One region of the Actinoplanes octamycinicus genome, then DNA from elsewhere that is predicted to be linked to it. Evidence: riboswitches for the same ligand, from Rfam matches in the RefSeq annotation. Region 1 holds a riboswitch; the other holds the start of a gene.
The links. A riboswitch is a leader RNA that binds a small molecule or an ion and turns the genes downstream of it on or off. The one in region 1 is predicted to bind cyclic di-AMP.

Region 2: linked by a shared signal. The riboswitch ahead of BJY16_RS21545 (C40 family peptidase) and the one ahead of BJY16_RS16485 (C40 family peptidase) in region 1 are both predicted to bind cyclic di-AMP.

What each region holds. Positions count from the first base shown of each region.
Region 1 covers NZ_JACHNB010000001.1:3,670,092-3,677,461, reverse strand. Annotated here, with positions in the region: gene rsmH (16S rRNA (cytosine(1402)-N(4))-methyltransferase RsmH) at 1-452, opposite strand, end outside; gene mraZ (division/cell wall cluster transcriptional repressor MraZ) at 687-1,118, opposite strand; gene BJY16_RS16485 (C40 family peptidase) at 1,759-2,556, opposite strand; cyclic di-AMP (ydaO/yuaA leader) riboswitch at 2,596-2,727, opposite strand; gene BJY16_RS16480 (Mur ligase family protein) at 3,194-4,414, shown strand; gene BJY16_RS16475 (type 1 glutamine amidotransferase) at 4,430-5,143, shown strand; gene BJY16_RS16470 (TVP38/TMEM64 family protein) at 5,537-6,430, shown strand; gene BJY16_RS16465 (nucleotidyltransferase domain-containing protein) at 6,880-7,370, opposite strand, start outside.
Region 2 covers NZ_JACHNB010000001.1:4,924,917-4,932,286, reverse strand. Annotated here, with positions in the region: gene BJY16_RS21565 (tetratricopeptide repeat protein) at 1-128, opposite strand, end outside; gene BJY16_RS21555 (epoxide hydrolase family protein) at 632-1,705, opposite strand; gene BJY16_RS21550 (MarR family winged helix-turn-helix transcriptional regulator) at 1,759-2,190, shown strand; gene BJY16_RS21545 (C40 family peptidase) at 2,250-3,212, opposite strand; cyclic di-AMP (ydaO/yuaA leader) riboswitch at 3,228-3,361, opposite strand; gene BJY16_RS21540 (M56 family metallopeptidase) at 3,475-4,392, opposite strand; gene BJY16_RS21535 (BlaI/MecI/CopY family transcriptional regulator) at 4,389-4,739, opposite strand; gene BJY16_RS21530 (cytochrome ubiquinol oxidase subunit I) at 4,816-6,231, shown strand; gene cydB (cytochrome d ubiquinol oxidase subunit II) at 6,243-7,223, shown strand; gene cydC (thiol reductant ABC exporter subunit CydC) at 7,220-7,370, shown strand, end outside.

The sequences.
Region 1 (7,370 bases):
GTGTTGACGACCTCTTCCGCGGTGATCCCCCGGGACTGGTCCATCCGCATGTCCAGCGGGGCGTCCTGCGCGTACGCGAAGCCGCGGTCCGCCTCGTCCAGCTGCAGCGAGGAGACACCCAGGTCGAACAGTCCGCTCTGGATCGCCGGCAGGTCCAGCTCGGCGAGCACCCGGGGCAGCTCGTGGTAGACCGCGTGCACCAGGTGGGTCCGCTCGGCGAATCGGGCCAGCCGGTGCCGCGAGTGGGCGAGCGCCTCGGTGTCCCGGTCGAGTCCGATCAGGGTGACGTCCGGGAACCGCTCCAGCACCGCCTCGGCATGCCCGCCGAGGCCCAGCGTGAAGTCGACGTGCACCGCGCCGGGCCGGGCCAGGGCCGGACCGAGCAGCTCGAGGCAGCGTTCCAGCAGCACCGGAACGTGCGCACCGCGCGGCTCCCCCATGTCGACCCCCATTGCCCCACCTGATCGCGTGTCACCCGGTTGTTACCTGTTGCTGCCATGCCGGCCCGGCCGCCATCCGTACCGCCAGATCCCCATCCGCTCTGTCCCGCGCCGGCATGACCGGCCCTGGACACGCGCCTGGCGCCGGGGAAGAGGCGCCAGGAGCGGGAGCGGCTGGAGATCTCGCAGTACGGCAAGCAGTGGCGGTCGGGCCGGAACTCCCAGCGGCCCACCGAGTGCCACGCCTTACAGTCCGCCGGGCAGCACCCCCTCCTCGATGTCGGCGAACTCTTCCTCGCTCGCCGAGAGGTAGTCGTCCCAGGACTGCTTGTCCCAGATCTCGACCCGGGTGCTGGCCCCGATCACCACGAGATCCCGGCCGAGACTCGCGTACTCCCGCAGGTGTGCGGGGATGGTGACCCGGCCCTGTTTGTCAGGCACCTCGTCGTGGGCGCTGGCGAAGAACACCCGGCTGTAAGCCCGGGCGGCCTTGTTGGTCACCGGCGCCTCGCGCAGCTGGCCCGCGATGCGCTGGAACTCCGGCATCGGGAACACGTACAGACAGCGCTCCTGTCCTTTCGTGATCACGACACCTCCCGCCAGCTCATCCCGGAACTTGGCCGGGAGGATCAGCCGGCCCTTCTCGTCCAGCCGAGGGGTGTGCGTGCCGAGGAACATCGGCCCCCACCCCTTTGCCGGGACGGCCGCTCCTTCGCGGAGGGAGTGGACCGTCTGTCAACTCGGGCCGGCAGGCTCTCGGTCACGTTCCCTCAGTCCTGCCACTGCGCCCCACTCTACTCCACTTCCCTCCACCTGCAACCCGAAAGCGTTGGCTCGCGAGCCGTTTTCGCGGACGTAATCCCAGTTCACAGGTGGTGGGGCGGAGTGGAGGGGCGGAGCATGATCAACCAGGTCCGGTTTCCGACATCCGGCACACGGGGTCCGAAAACTCCGCTCGAAAAGGGCACTTCAACCCGTCGCGCGACCCGTCGGAGCACGGTGGGGAGGGAAGTGGAGCGGCCCGGTGGAGCAGAGTGGAGCGCTCCAGGTGGCGCGAGTGGAGGGTCCGGGAGGGCGACAGTGGACCGTCGGGCCGGTCTGTGTGGACCGTCCGGGAGCCGCCGTCCTTCGGCCGATGACCGGGCACCTCGGCGTACCGGGAATCGGCAGCGGCCCGGGATGCGCGGACCGGAACCCGGCGGCGGACCGGGATGCGCGGACCGGAACCTGGCGGCGGACCGCACGCGGAACGCCAGTGGGGCGCGACCCGAACCGGGTCGCGCCCCACTGGCGATGTGTCCTTACTTACTACGTGCTGTCAGGCGACCATCCGCCGCACGACGTAGTTGCTGCCGTAGATCTTGTGCTTGCCGACCCGGGCGCCGGTGTGCGGCGAGTCGTACATGTAGCCGCCGCCGGCGTAGATGCCGACGTGGGACCCGTAGGAGCCGGAGCGGAAGACGATCAGGTCACCGACCTGCTTCTTCGACTTGCTGACCGACTTGCCGTACTTCTGCTGCAGGTTCGCCTTGTGCGGCAGCTTCTTGCCGGCCGCCTTCTTGTAGACGTACTGGGTGAACCCGGAGCAGTCGAACCGCTTGGGACCGGAGGCGCCGAACTTGTAGAGCGCGCCCTTGTGCTTCTTCGCCTCGGCGAGGACCTTGGCCCCGCTGGACTTCAGGGTGATCTTCACCTTGCCGCTGGCGGCCTGGTTGTAGCCGCTGCCGGTGAAGAGGGTGCGGACGGTGACGCCGGAACCGACGCCCTTCTTGTCGGGCCGGGCCGCCAGGGTCACCGCACCGCTCTTCACGGTCTCGGTGTCCCAGGTGACCCATTTGTTGGTGCGCCAGGCCTGCAGCCGGACCGTGCCCTTGGCGACCTTGCCGGTGCGCGGGTCGATGACCTTGGCGGTGACCTTGAGGGTGGAGCCCCAGGGGAGCTTCCGGGTGTTGACCGAAGCGGTCAACTTGGGCGTGACCTTGGCTGCCGCCGCCGTGGTGGCGGTGGTGGCGCTCGCGACCGGAGTGGCGGACGCGGCCGCCGGCGAGGCTCCTACGAGCTGGCCGGCGCAGAGGCAGAGGCCCAGGGACAGTGCGACGGTACCGGCGCCGGACATGCGGCGGCCCCGGCTCGAACTGTGTTCGTGCACGGTAGAGATATCCCTCCGGCACGCCTGCGAGGTTAGCTGTCGGGTTCGGGCGGGAAGGCTTGCCCGGCCACCGATGGTGGCTTCACCCCGAGGTCCGGCCGGGTGCGCCGCTTGTGGGGCGTGCGGCGCGGCCGGGACCGGTTGGTGGGTCCCCCGTCCCTGCCCCCTGATGCCTTGTCAGCGTTCTGGTGCGTGATGGTCGCGTCGTCCAGCCCGGGGCAGGGCTCGGCGTGAGCCGGATCGGCGCGGCCGGCGAGCGGTTGCCGCCGGTGAATCTTTGGTACCCGACTTCGCTCATGATCGTCAGGTGCGATCCGGTTACTCAGCGTGTTTGGCATTCTGGGCGCTGTCCAATTTGTTACCTCCGGAAGACAAATGTCATCACCGGTTGCGTTCGGTCAGCTACACAGCGTCGAATCCGACCAGTGAACCAGAACACACAATTTCTGCGCGGGTAACCCGTTCGGAACCTCGAAACGTCGGGTCAGCGGCGCAAACGTGGTAATCCGAATGGGGTGGGGGGCCGGCAACGGCGCCGGGAGCCTTCCGGCAACTCGACGTAACCCCGGGGTCCGGTACCCTCGCTGGCGTGACGGACGGGAAGATGCCCCTGCGGGCCATAGTCGCGACCACCGCGTCGAAGACCGCGGCCGCGCTCTCCAGGGCCGCGGGACGCGGCGACGGATCGGTGATCGGCGGCTGGATCGGCCTCAAGATCGATCCGGACCTGCTGTCCCACCTCGCGTCCGGCCGCGCCGTCGCGCTGGTCTCCGGCACCAACGGCAAGACCACCACCACCCGGCTCACCGCGGCCGCGGTCGGCGTGCTCGGCCGGGTCGCCACCAACGGCTACGGCGCCAACATGCCCACCGGTCACACCTCCGCGCTGGCGAAAGAGGGGCACACCCCGTTCGCCGTGCTCGAGGTCGACGAGCACTACCTGGCCCAGGTGATCGACGCCACCCGGCCCAAGGTGGTGGCGCTGCTCAACCTCTCCCGCGACCAGCTCGACCGGGCGAAGGAGGTGGCGATGATGGCGCAGCTGTGGAAGACCGCGCTGGCCGGCCACCCCGAGATCCGGGTGGTGGCCAACGCGGACGACCCGATGGTGGTCTGGGCGGCCGCCGGCAGCCCGCAGACCACCTGGTTCAGCGCCGGCCAGCGCTGGCACGACGACTCGTTCGTCTGCCCGGAGAGCGGCCACCCGATCGAGCGGGCCAACGGCGACTGGTGGTGCACCGGCTGCCCGCTGCGCCGACCGGTCCCGCAGTGGGTGGTCGAGGAGGACGGGGTGATCGACCCGCGCGGCGACTGGCACCTGGTCAAGCTCCAGCTCCCCGGCAAGGTCAACCTGGGTAACGCGGCCACCGCCCTCGCGGTCGCCGGCGAGTTCGGGGTCCGCCCGATCGAGGCCCTCCCCCGGCTCTCCCGGGTGACCTCGATCGCCGGGCGCTACGCGCAGGTCGACCGGGACGGCCGCAACATCCGGCTGCTGCTCGCCAAGAACCCGGCGAGCTGGCTGGAGGCGTTCGACATGGCCGACCAGGCGCCGACGCTGCTCTCGATCAACGCGCGGGACCCGGACGGGCTGGACACCTCGTGGCTGTGGGACGTCGACTTCGCCCCGCTGCGCGACCGGCCCGTGCTGATCACCGGCGACCGGGCCTACGACCTGGCCGTCCGGCTCGAAGTGAACCGTGTGCCGTTCCAGCACGTACAAACCTTCGACCAGGCGCTCGCGGCGGTGCCGCCCGGCCGGCTCGAGGTGATCGCCAACTACACGGCGTTCCAGGACATCCGCGCGGTGCTCGACCGTGTCAACTAACACCGAGGTCACAGCATGAACGACAGCACCTTGCGGATCGTCTGGATCTACCCGGATCTGCTCTCCACCTACGGTGACCGGGGCAACCTGCTGATCCTGGCGCACCGGGCGGCCGCCCGCGGCATCCCGGTGGAGACCTACGAGGTCCGCTCCGACATGCAGATGCCGACCACCGCCGACATCTACCTGATCGGCGGCGGCGAGGACGGCCCGCAGTCGCTGGCCTCGCAGCGGCTGATCACCGACGGCGGGTTGCACCGCGCGGTCAACCAGGGCGCTGCGGTCCTGGCCATCTGCGCGGGTTACCAGCTGTTCGGTCATTCGTTCTTCGCCAAGGGGACGAAATGTGCCGGGCTCGGTCTGCTCGACATCACCTCGGACCGGGGTGAGAGCCGGGCCGTCGGCGAGCTGCGGGGCGACATCGACCCGCGGCTCGGGCTGCCCCCGCTGACCGGCTTCGAGAACCACGGCGGCCGCACCCACCTGGGCCAACACGCCGCACCGCTGGCCCGGGTCACCGGCGGCGTCGGCAACGACGGACACACCGAGGGCGCCTGGGCCGGCAAGATCATCGGGACGTATTCGCACGGGCCGGCGCTGGCTCGCAACCCAGCGATAGCCGATCTGCTACTGCGTTGGGCCACCGGCGCGGATAGGCTTGCGCCCCTTGACGACAGCTGGCCGGAGCGTCTGCGGGGCGAGCGGTTCGCCGCGACGACCCCGGCCTGACGGGTCCGGCCTGACGGGTCCGGGGAGGCGCGGTTCGCCGCTACCCCGGTCCGGCGGGGTTTGCGGTTCGCCGCAGTCCCGGCCCGACGGGGCTTGCGGTTCGCCGCAGTCCCGGCCCGACGGGGCTTGCGGTTCGCCGCAGTCCCGGCCCGACGGGGCTTGCGGTTCGCCGCAGTCCCGGCCCGACGGGGCTTGCGGTTCGCCGCAGTCCCGGCCCGACGGGGCTTGCGGTTCGCCGCAGTCCCGGCCCGACGGGGCTTGCGGTTCGCCGCAGTCCCGGCCCGACGGGGCTTGCGGTTCGCCGCGGCCCCGGCTTGACGACGACGACGAGCGCGGAATCGACTGCACGACCTTGTCCTGAACCGACGAGCCGTTGGGGCGGTAGACCTGCACATGACCGACAAACCTGAACGCCCCGTGGGCGCCCGCACCGGGGACTCTCAGGCCGAGCCGATCAGCCGGTCCGTCGCCACCCTCGAGCCGTCTGCCACGCCGGCCGCCCCATCCTCGGCCTCGGTCCTGTCCGCCGCCTCGGCACCGTCCGTCGCCCCGGCCTCCGAGCCCATCGCGGCGCAGGAGCCGGTCGCGGCGTCGGAGCCGGTCGCGGAGCCGGTCGCGATCAGCCGCAAGCGTCGGCTCATCCGGTTCGGCGTGCTCACCGCGCTGATCGGCGGGCTCGCGGTCGCCGCCGGCACGCTCCCGCTGCGCGACATCGGCGACGCCGTGGTCGCCCTCGGCCCGGGCGCCGCCGTCGCGGTCGCCGTACTCGGTGGTCTGCTCCTCTCGGTCCTGGTCCCGCGCACCGCGGTGACCGTCGCCTGCGGCGCCCTGCTCGGCGCCGCGACCGGCGCGATCGCCGCGCTGGCCGCCGCGGTGATCGCCGCGGTCGCCACCTACTACGCGGGCCGCTGGGCCGGCCGCGGCGTCCTGCAGGCCAAGGCCGGTGGCCGCCTGGCCCGCCTGGACGGCTGGCTCAACCGCCGCGGCCTGGCTGCCGTGCTCCTCGTCCGCTTCCTGCCGCTGGCCCCGTTCGGCCTGGTCGGCTACGCCTACGGCACCACCAGCGTCTGCCGCAAGCGCTACCTGCTGGGCACCACGATCGCCGCCATCCCGTCCACGGTCACCTACGCCGTGATCGGCGCCGCGGTGGCCGCCCCCGGCAAGATGAGCGCGATCACCATCGCCCCGGCGGTGATCGGCTTCCTGCTCTCCACCGCGATCGTCCTCCGCTGGCGCCAGACCTCCCGCCGCGCCGCCACGCCGGCCGCGGCCCCGGTTCCCGCCTGACCCGTCCGCTCTCCGCCCGGGCCACAGCCGCTTTCCGCGCTTTTCCGCCCGGGCACAGGCCGCTTCCCGCGCTTTTTCGCCCGGGCCACAGGCCGCTTTCCGTCCTGGCCCCTTCCGCTTTCCGTCCTGGCCCCTTCCGCTTTCCGCCCGGGCCACCTTCTTCCGCGCCGCGACCTCCGATCGGCCTGCTCCTCCGCGCAGGCCCCTTCTCGCGCCGCGGTCCCTGCAGGTCCGCTCCTCCGTGCCGGGCCGTTGTCCATGCCGCGACCCCGACCGGTCCGCTCCTCCGCGGCAGGCCCCTTCCCGGACCATGATCCCTGCGGGTCCGCTCCTCCGCGGCAGGTCCCTTCCCGGACCGTGATCCCTGCGGGTCCGCTCCTCGGTCCCGGGGCCGCTTTCCGGGGCAAGCGCTTTCCGGTACGGCCGCAGCGGTCCCGCACCGACCGCCCTCAGTCGGCCAGCACCCGCTCGGCGAAGGCCAACATGTCGGCCCGGCGGCGCAGCGGGTTCCGATAGCGGGCCGCTCCCCCACAGCGGAGCCGGAGCGCCTCACCGACGATCCGTTCCCACTCCCGGCCATAACGAGCCACCGCGAACTCCCCGGCCGCCGTCTTCGAGGTCACCTCGCCGGCCGCCAGCGTGTGCCGCAACCGGGCCACCCCGAGCACCGTCCAGGAGACCGCCCAGCCGGTGAACCCGACCGGACCGCCCCGCAGCCGCCGCACCCATGGCCGCCAGTAGGACGCCAGGTTCGCCCGGGTCAGCTCGGCCAGCGCCGGCCAGTCGGTGTAGATCTCCGGCCGCGCCGGCCCGCGCAGCGCCACCCCGCCCTGGGCCAGCACGTGCCAGGTGACCAGGTTCCGTTCGAAGTCGGAGGCGGCCAGCACCCGGCCCTCGTGGACGGCCGGCCCGGGCGGCAGCTTCGCCGGATCCCGCCGCA
Region 2 (7,370 bases), 1.3 Mb from region 1:
GCGTGCTCGATCGCCTCCACCCCACGCCCGGCCGCGACCAGCAACTCGGCCAGATGCAGCCGCAGCGGCAGGTCGTCCGGGCGCGCCTGCACCGCCGCGGTGAGGCTGTCGATCAACGCGTCGCTCATGAGACGCGATTATGCCCGCGCCCGGCCCACCCACCGTCCCCGGCTGGCGCTGAGGGGTATCTCAAACCGGCCTTGACGGGTGACTCAGCCGGCTGGCCCAAGGGCGGCCACTGCCGGCTCAGCCGCGAGTAATCCACATCAGCATGTTGTCCACAGCCCATCCCCGCGCGATCTCGTTTCCGCGTCACACTGTCTTCGGGCGGCTCCCCCTGGGTGGGCGGGGTCTGGAAGGTGGGCACGGACCGCAACGCGAGCACGGACCGCAACGCCGGCACGGACCGCAACGCGGGCACGGACCGCAACGCGGGCACGGACCGCAACGCGGGCACCGACCGCAACGCCGGCACGGACCGCAACGCCGGCACGGACCGCAACGCGAACGCGGACGGCAACGCGGGCACGGACCCAACGCGGGCACGGACCCAACGCGGGCACGGACCCAACGCGGGCCGAAACACGAAGATGGGCGCGGACCGGAACGCGGGCACGGACCAGCCGCGCGGTCAGCGGTTGTCGAGGGTGCGGAAGAACGTGGTGACGTCCTCGGCGAACAGGTCCGGGACCTCCAGCGCGGCGAAGTGGCCGCCCCGCGGGAACTCCGTCCAGTGCCGGACGTCGTAGCGCTGCTCGACCAGCGGGCGGATCGCCTGGGTGATGTCGGCCGGCAGGACCGCGACGCCGAGTGGGGCCGCGCAGGTCACCGGGACGTTCACGCCGCTCTCCTTGACCAGCCGGGCGGATGAGGCGGCGGTCCGGTGGAACCAGTGGTGGGCGACGTCGGCCAGGATGCGGTCGTCGGGCACCGGGGTGGCCGGGTCGGACCAGCGGTCGAACTTGTCCGCCCAGAAGGCGAGCAGACCGGTGGGTGAGTCGTTGAGGGCGTAGGCCGGGGTCTGCGGACCGGAGGCGAACAGCAGCTGGTGCGGATGGCGGTTCTTGGCCAGCTCCATGGTCTTCGCCAGGCGGGCCTGGTCGGCCGGGGAGAGCCCGTCCGGCGAGCCGGGTGTGGGCAGGTAGTTGATGTGCACGCCGACCACGTTGTCCGGGGCGGCGCCGGCCAGGTGCCGGGAGATGCCGGAACCCCAGTCGCCGCCCTGTGCGCCGTAGCGCCGGTAGCCGAGCGAGGCCATCAGCTCGGCCCACGCCTCGGCGACCCGCTGCTGGCTCCAGCCGCGCCGGGTGGTCGGCCCGGACAGGCCGAATCCCGGGATGGCCGGGACGACCACGTGGAAGTGCTCGGCGAGCCGGTCGACGACGTCGAGGAACTCGACGGTGGAGCCGGGCCAGCCGTGGGTGAGCACGATCGGCAGCGCGGCCGGGTCGGGGTGCCGCAGGTGCATGAAGTCGACCCGGTCGCCGCCGATCTCGGTGACGAACTGCGGGTACGCGTTCAGCTCGTCCTCGTGGGCGCGCCAGTCGAACTTGAGCCATCGGTCGGCGAGGGCACGGACCCGGGCGAGCGGGATGCCGTAGTCGTCGCCGGCGCCGGGCAGCTCGTCGGGCCAGCGGGTGCGGGACAGCCGGTCGGCCAGGTCGTCGAGATCGGACTGCGGGAGATGGAGCCGGAATTCGTTCATACGACTAACGTTAGAGCATCTAACGTTAGTCAGTCCAATGTTACGCTGGACACATGGACCATCTGCCGAGCTGGCTGCTCACCCAGACCGCCGCGCACGCGCACCGGCTGGTCGGCGACGGATTCGCCGCGGTGGGGGCGCGCGGTTATCACTACCGCTTGCTGGAGTCGCTGCTCGCCGACGGGCCGGCCAGCCAGGCGGCGCTCGGGCGGCGCACCGGCATCCACCTCAGCGACCTGGTGGGCGCGCTCAACGAGCTGGAGGCGGACGGCTATGTGGCGCGCTCGCCCGACCCGGCGGACCGGCGGCGCAACGTCATCACGGTGACCGAGAAGGGTCAGGAGCGGGCGCGGGAGCTGGCCGAGCGGGCGGCGGCGATCCAGGACGAGTTGCTGGCGCCGCTGACCGCGCAGGAGCGCGACCAGTTCACCGCGCTGCTGAGGAAAGTGCTGGCCGGCGCTTCCGGCCGTACGCCAGGGGTGTGAAAGAGACAGGGCCGCTCCCGGAGAAAACCGGAAGCGGCCCTGTCACCTGAGCCGGAGCGCTAGCCCGCGGGCCGGCGATAGCCGGCGATCGGACCGCGATCGATCGTCGCCATCCGCACGTGGTCGCCCGTGTGCGGAGCGTGCACCACCATGCCGCCACCGATGTAGATCGCCACATGGTGCACGTCGGAGTAGTAGAAGACCAGGTCACCCGGCCTCAACTCGCTCCGGCTCACCGATTTCGTGGACCCCCACTGGTCCTTGGTGTAGTGCTCGAGATGCACGCCGACGGCCTTCCACGCCTCTTTCGTCAGACCCGAGCAGTCGTAGCTGTTCGGACCCTCGGAACCGAAGACGTAGGGCTTGCCGATCAGGTCGCAGGCCCGCTGCGCGGCCCGGCCACCCTTGTCGTTGGTGTAGTCCACCGGGCACGGACCGGTCTTGAACGGACCGTCGTCCGTGTCGCCGTACGCCTTGATCCGCAGTTTCTGCAGGGAGGTGATCTCCTTCTCGATCGCCGACTTCTTGGTCTTGAGGTCGGTGTCCCGAGTGGCGATCTCGGACGCCAGAGCGTCCAGTTTCTCCTTGTCGGCTGCGTACTTGTCGCGGAGCTTCACGACGTCGCCGATCGACTCCTGACGGTCGCTGGCCAGCTGCTCGAGGAGCGAGAGCTTCTCGGTCAGCGCGTTCGGATCACCGCTGAGGATCGCGCCGAGGGCGCTCGGCGGACCCTGCATGTAGGCGTCCGAGGCCAGGCCGCGCACCTCCACCAGGGCCGCGTCGACCTGCTTCTGCAGCGGAGCGAGCGTCTGGTTCAGCTGCTTCTGCTGCTTCTGCAGTTTGAGGAGCTTGCCGTGCACGTCGTTGTAGTCCTCGATGACGGGCTCGAGCTCGTTCCACTGCTTGTCGATCTGATCTTCGACGCTGCCCGGCGAGGGCGTGGCGTGGGCAACGACAGGTCCGGTGAGAACGAGTCCGGCAGCGGCCACCGCGAAAAGCAGGCCGCGTAGTCCGCGTTTCACGTAGGTGCGTTGTCCTTTCTTCCACTCGGCCGCCGACCGGGTTAGCTGACGGGTTCGAGCGGGAAGCACGCCCGGCCGCGGGAACGCGGCTTCACCCCACACACCTGGGTCCCCGGCTCGCCGTTGCGGCGATTAGGCGGTGGTTCGTCAGATCGGCCGGTTGGACGATGGGGGGCTGCCGAACCGGGGACCACCGTACTCGGATCATGCGGGCAAATGAAGCTTGCCCGCGTGGCGATACCGCCCGCACAGCGAGCGGCACTCAGAGTGACCGGAACGGCCAGGCATCCAGGGCCTGCCCCAGCCAGGGCACCACCAGAATCACCGTGGGTAACACCAGCAGACCGGCTGCGGCGACCCCGGCGAGCACCGACAGACCCCTCGAGGTGGGCGCCGGACCGGCCAGCCGGTCGAGCCTGCGGGAGCGCGATTCACCCGCCGGGTCGGCCGGGGCCTCCTCCGCCAGGGGGACGGCGTCGGACAGCCGGGCCAGCGCGGCGCGCAGCGGGACCGGCCCGGTCCGCCGCCGGGCCGCGTCGTCGGCCACCATCTCCAGCAGCAGATGCACCGCGTCCAGCGGCGCCCGGGACCGCAGCGGGCGCGGCACCGCCTGGTAGAACGCGGTGAACGACTCCATCACCAGCTCGTGCCGGTGCCGCAGGTGCGCCTGCTCGTGGGCGAGCACCGCGTCCACCTGCTCGCGGTCCAGGATCCGCAGCACCGCGTCGCTGAGCACCACCCGGGGCTCCCGGCCGGGCACGCAGTAGGCCAGCGGCAGCGCGCCGTCCAGCACCCGCACCTCGGCGCCGCCCAGCTCGCGGTGCCGCTCCACCCGGTCCAGCAGGTCGACCAGGGTGCGGTGCCGCTCGCGGCGGGCCCGGGCCCGGGCACTCACCCGGATCAGCGAGATCAGCAGCCGGATCACGATGGTGGCCGCGACCGCCAGCGAGAACACCAGCGCCGCCACGGTCCACGGGTGATCGGCGCCGGCCGCCCGGGTCAGCTCCTCCGGGGCGGCCAGGACCACGCCGAGCGCGCAGAGCACCGCGGTCAGGGTGAGCGCCTGCCAGAGCAGGACGGCGGCGACCGGGGCGCGGTCCGGCCAGCGGGCGCCGGCCAGAACGCCCGGGACGACCAGCGACAGGGTCAGCCCGAGGGTTCCGAGGAGGAGTGCGGTCACGTCTCTTTCGGCGTCGCGTTCAGGGCGGCTTGGATCGCGCCGGGGGGCAGCTGACCGAGGAAGTATGCCAGCGCGGCGTCCTGATCGGGGGACGCGCTCAGGGCGTCGAGCATCACGGCCGCGGTCATCTCCTCACGGGACTGGGCCGCGGCGTACTGGTAAGCCCTGTCCGCTTTCATCTGGACGACCAGCTTCTTCTTGGCGAGACGGTCCAGGACCGTCATCACCGTCGTGTACGCCAGATCCCGGTTCTTGCTGATCCGCTCGTGCACCTGTCGCACGGTCAGCGCCTCGGGAGCGTCCCAGAGCTGCGTCATGACCTCGCGTTCGAGATCGCCTAGTGCCATGTGACCCATCCTACTAGGGGCAGTCGTACTACGTCTCGTAGTATCTACTACGAAGAGTCGTAGAGGGGGACACCCGATGGACGTGCTCGACCTGACCCGGCTGCAGTTCGCCGTCGTGACGATCTATCACTACCTGTTCGTGCCGCTGTCGATCAGCCTGTCGGCGGTCGCGGCCGGTCTGCATCTGGCCTGGTTGCGCACCGACTCGCGGAAGTACCTGGATCTCACGAAGTTCGTCGGGAAGCTCTTGATCGTCACCTTCGCCGTCGGCGTGGTCACCGGGCTCGTCCAGGAGTTCCAGTTCGGACTGGGCTGGAGCGCCTTCGCCAAGTTCTACGGTGACGTGTTCGGCCCGACCCTCGCGGTCGAGGGGATGCTCGCGTTCTTCCTGGAGGCCACCTTCCTCGCGGTCTGGTATTTCGGGTGGGGCCGGCTGCCGCGCAAGCTGCACGCCGCCACGATCGTGGTGGTGGCGGTCGGGACGCTGCTCTCCGCCTACATCATCCTGGCGGCCAACTCGTTCATGCAGAACCCGGTGGGGTACGAGCTGGACGCCACCACCGGCCGCGCGCACCTGACCAGCTTCTCCGCGCTGATGACCAACGAGGTGGTGCTGGCCGCGTTCCCGCACACCATGGCCGGCGCGGCGATGGCCGGCGGCGGACTGCTGCTCGCCCTCGGGGTCTGGCGGCTCACCGCGGACCGCGGGTTCCGGCCGCTGGCCCGGCTCGGCGCCTGGCTGACCCTGGTCGGTGGGGCGCTCACCGCGCTCACCGGCGACCACCTGGGCAAGGTGATGACCGCGGTGCAGCCGATGAAGATGGCGGCGGCCGAGGCGCTCTACTCGACCACCACCGGGGCGCCGTTCTCGGTTCTCGCGGTCGGCAAGCTCGGGCACGACAAGCCGTTCCTCACCGTGGAGATCCCCCGGCTGCTGTCCTTCCTGGGCACCGGCTCGTTCGACGGGACGGTGCAGGGGATCGACGACCTGCAGGCGCAGTATGTGGCGCAGTACGGGCCGGGCAGCTACGTACCGATGATCCCGGTGGCGTTCTGGACCTTCCGGCTGATGATGGGCGCCGGGATCGCCGGGATGATCCTCGCGGCGTACTACCTCTGGGCCTCAGCCGAGAAGAAGTCACGACTCCCGCTGCTTCCCGCCGTCCTGCAGAGGGGCGCCGGGGTGCCCGGCTGGGCCAAGCGGATCCTGCTGCTCTCGCCGCTGCTGCCGGCCGCGGCCAACACGTTCGGCTGGATCTTCACGGAGACGGCCCGGCAGCCGTGGCTCGCCTTCGGGATCTCCAAGGTCTCCGACGGGATCTCCCCCGGGTTGACGAGTGCCGAGGTCATCGCGTCGCTGGCCGGGTTCACCGCCGTCTACGGGCTGCTCGCCCTGGCCTGGTTCAAGCTCGTCGTCCATCTCTCGACGAAGCCGCTCAGTCCCGAGATCTCGGACAAGTCGCCCGTTCCCGAGCCCGCCCCGGCCTACTAGGAGACCGTCGCATGATCACCTTCTGGTTCGCGATCCTCGTCCTCGCCTGGGTGCTCTACTTCGTCCTCGAAGGCTTCGACTTCGGCGTCGGGCTGCTCGCCCCGTTCCTCGGCCGCGACGAGCACGAGCGCGGCGCGGCGATCCGCACCATCGGCCCGTTCTGGGACGGCAACGAGGTGTGGCTGGTCGCCGCGATCGGCGTCACCTTCGCCGCCTTCCCCGACTGGTACGCCGTCCTGCTGTCCGCGCTCTACCTGCCGATGGTCGGCATCCTGCTGCTGCTCGCGGTCCGCGGGGCGGCGCTGGAGTTCCGCGGCAAGCACGACTCCCCCGCCTGGCGCCGCCGCTGCGACCGGCTGCTCGCCGGGTCGTCGGCCGGCGTGGTGCTGCTCTGGGGCGCGCAGCTCGGCGTCTTCGTCCACGGCCTGCGGATCGACGCCGACGGCGTGGTGATCGGGAACGGTCTCGGCCGCAGTCTGGCTCCGCTGCTCACCCCGGCCGCCGGGCTCGGTGCGCTGGCCGCGTTGCTCGGCACGGTGCTGCTCGGCGCGACCTTCCTGGCGCTGCGTACCACCGGCCCGGTCCGGCGCCGCGCGGTCGCCCTGGCCCGGCACGGCGGCAACGCCGGCACGGTCGGCCTGCTCCTCGCCGGGATCGCCACCGGCTCGCGGCTCGCGCTGGTCGCCGCGGTGCTCTGCCTCATCGCCGGGATGCTGGCCCGGCAAGGACGGGAGGGCGTGGCGTTCGCGGCGACCGCGCTCGGGGTGGCCGGGTCGGTGGTCGCGGTCTTCACCGCGCACGGGGCGGTGGTGCTGCGCAGCACCCTGGATCCGCGCTGGTCGCTGACCCGGGAGGCGGCCGCGGCCAGCCCGTCCGCGCTCAAGCTGATCACCGTCGCCGGGGTGCTGATCCTGCCCGGGGTGCTGGCCTACCAGGCCTGGTCCTATTGGGTCTTCCGGCGCCGCGTCGCGAGCGAACGGGTCCCGTCATGACCCTCCCCGCGCCCCGGTCCGCCCGCTTCCGGGTGCGGTCCGCTCTCCGGCGCCGGGTTTCGAGCAGACCCCTTTCCGGTACGACCGCAGCCCCCGACCGGCGTCCGGCCCGCGGCCCGGTCGACCCGCGGCTGCTGCGGCACGCGC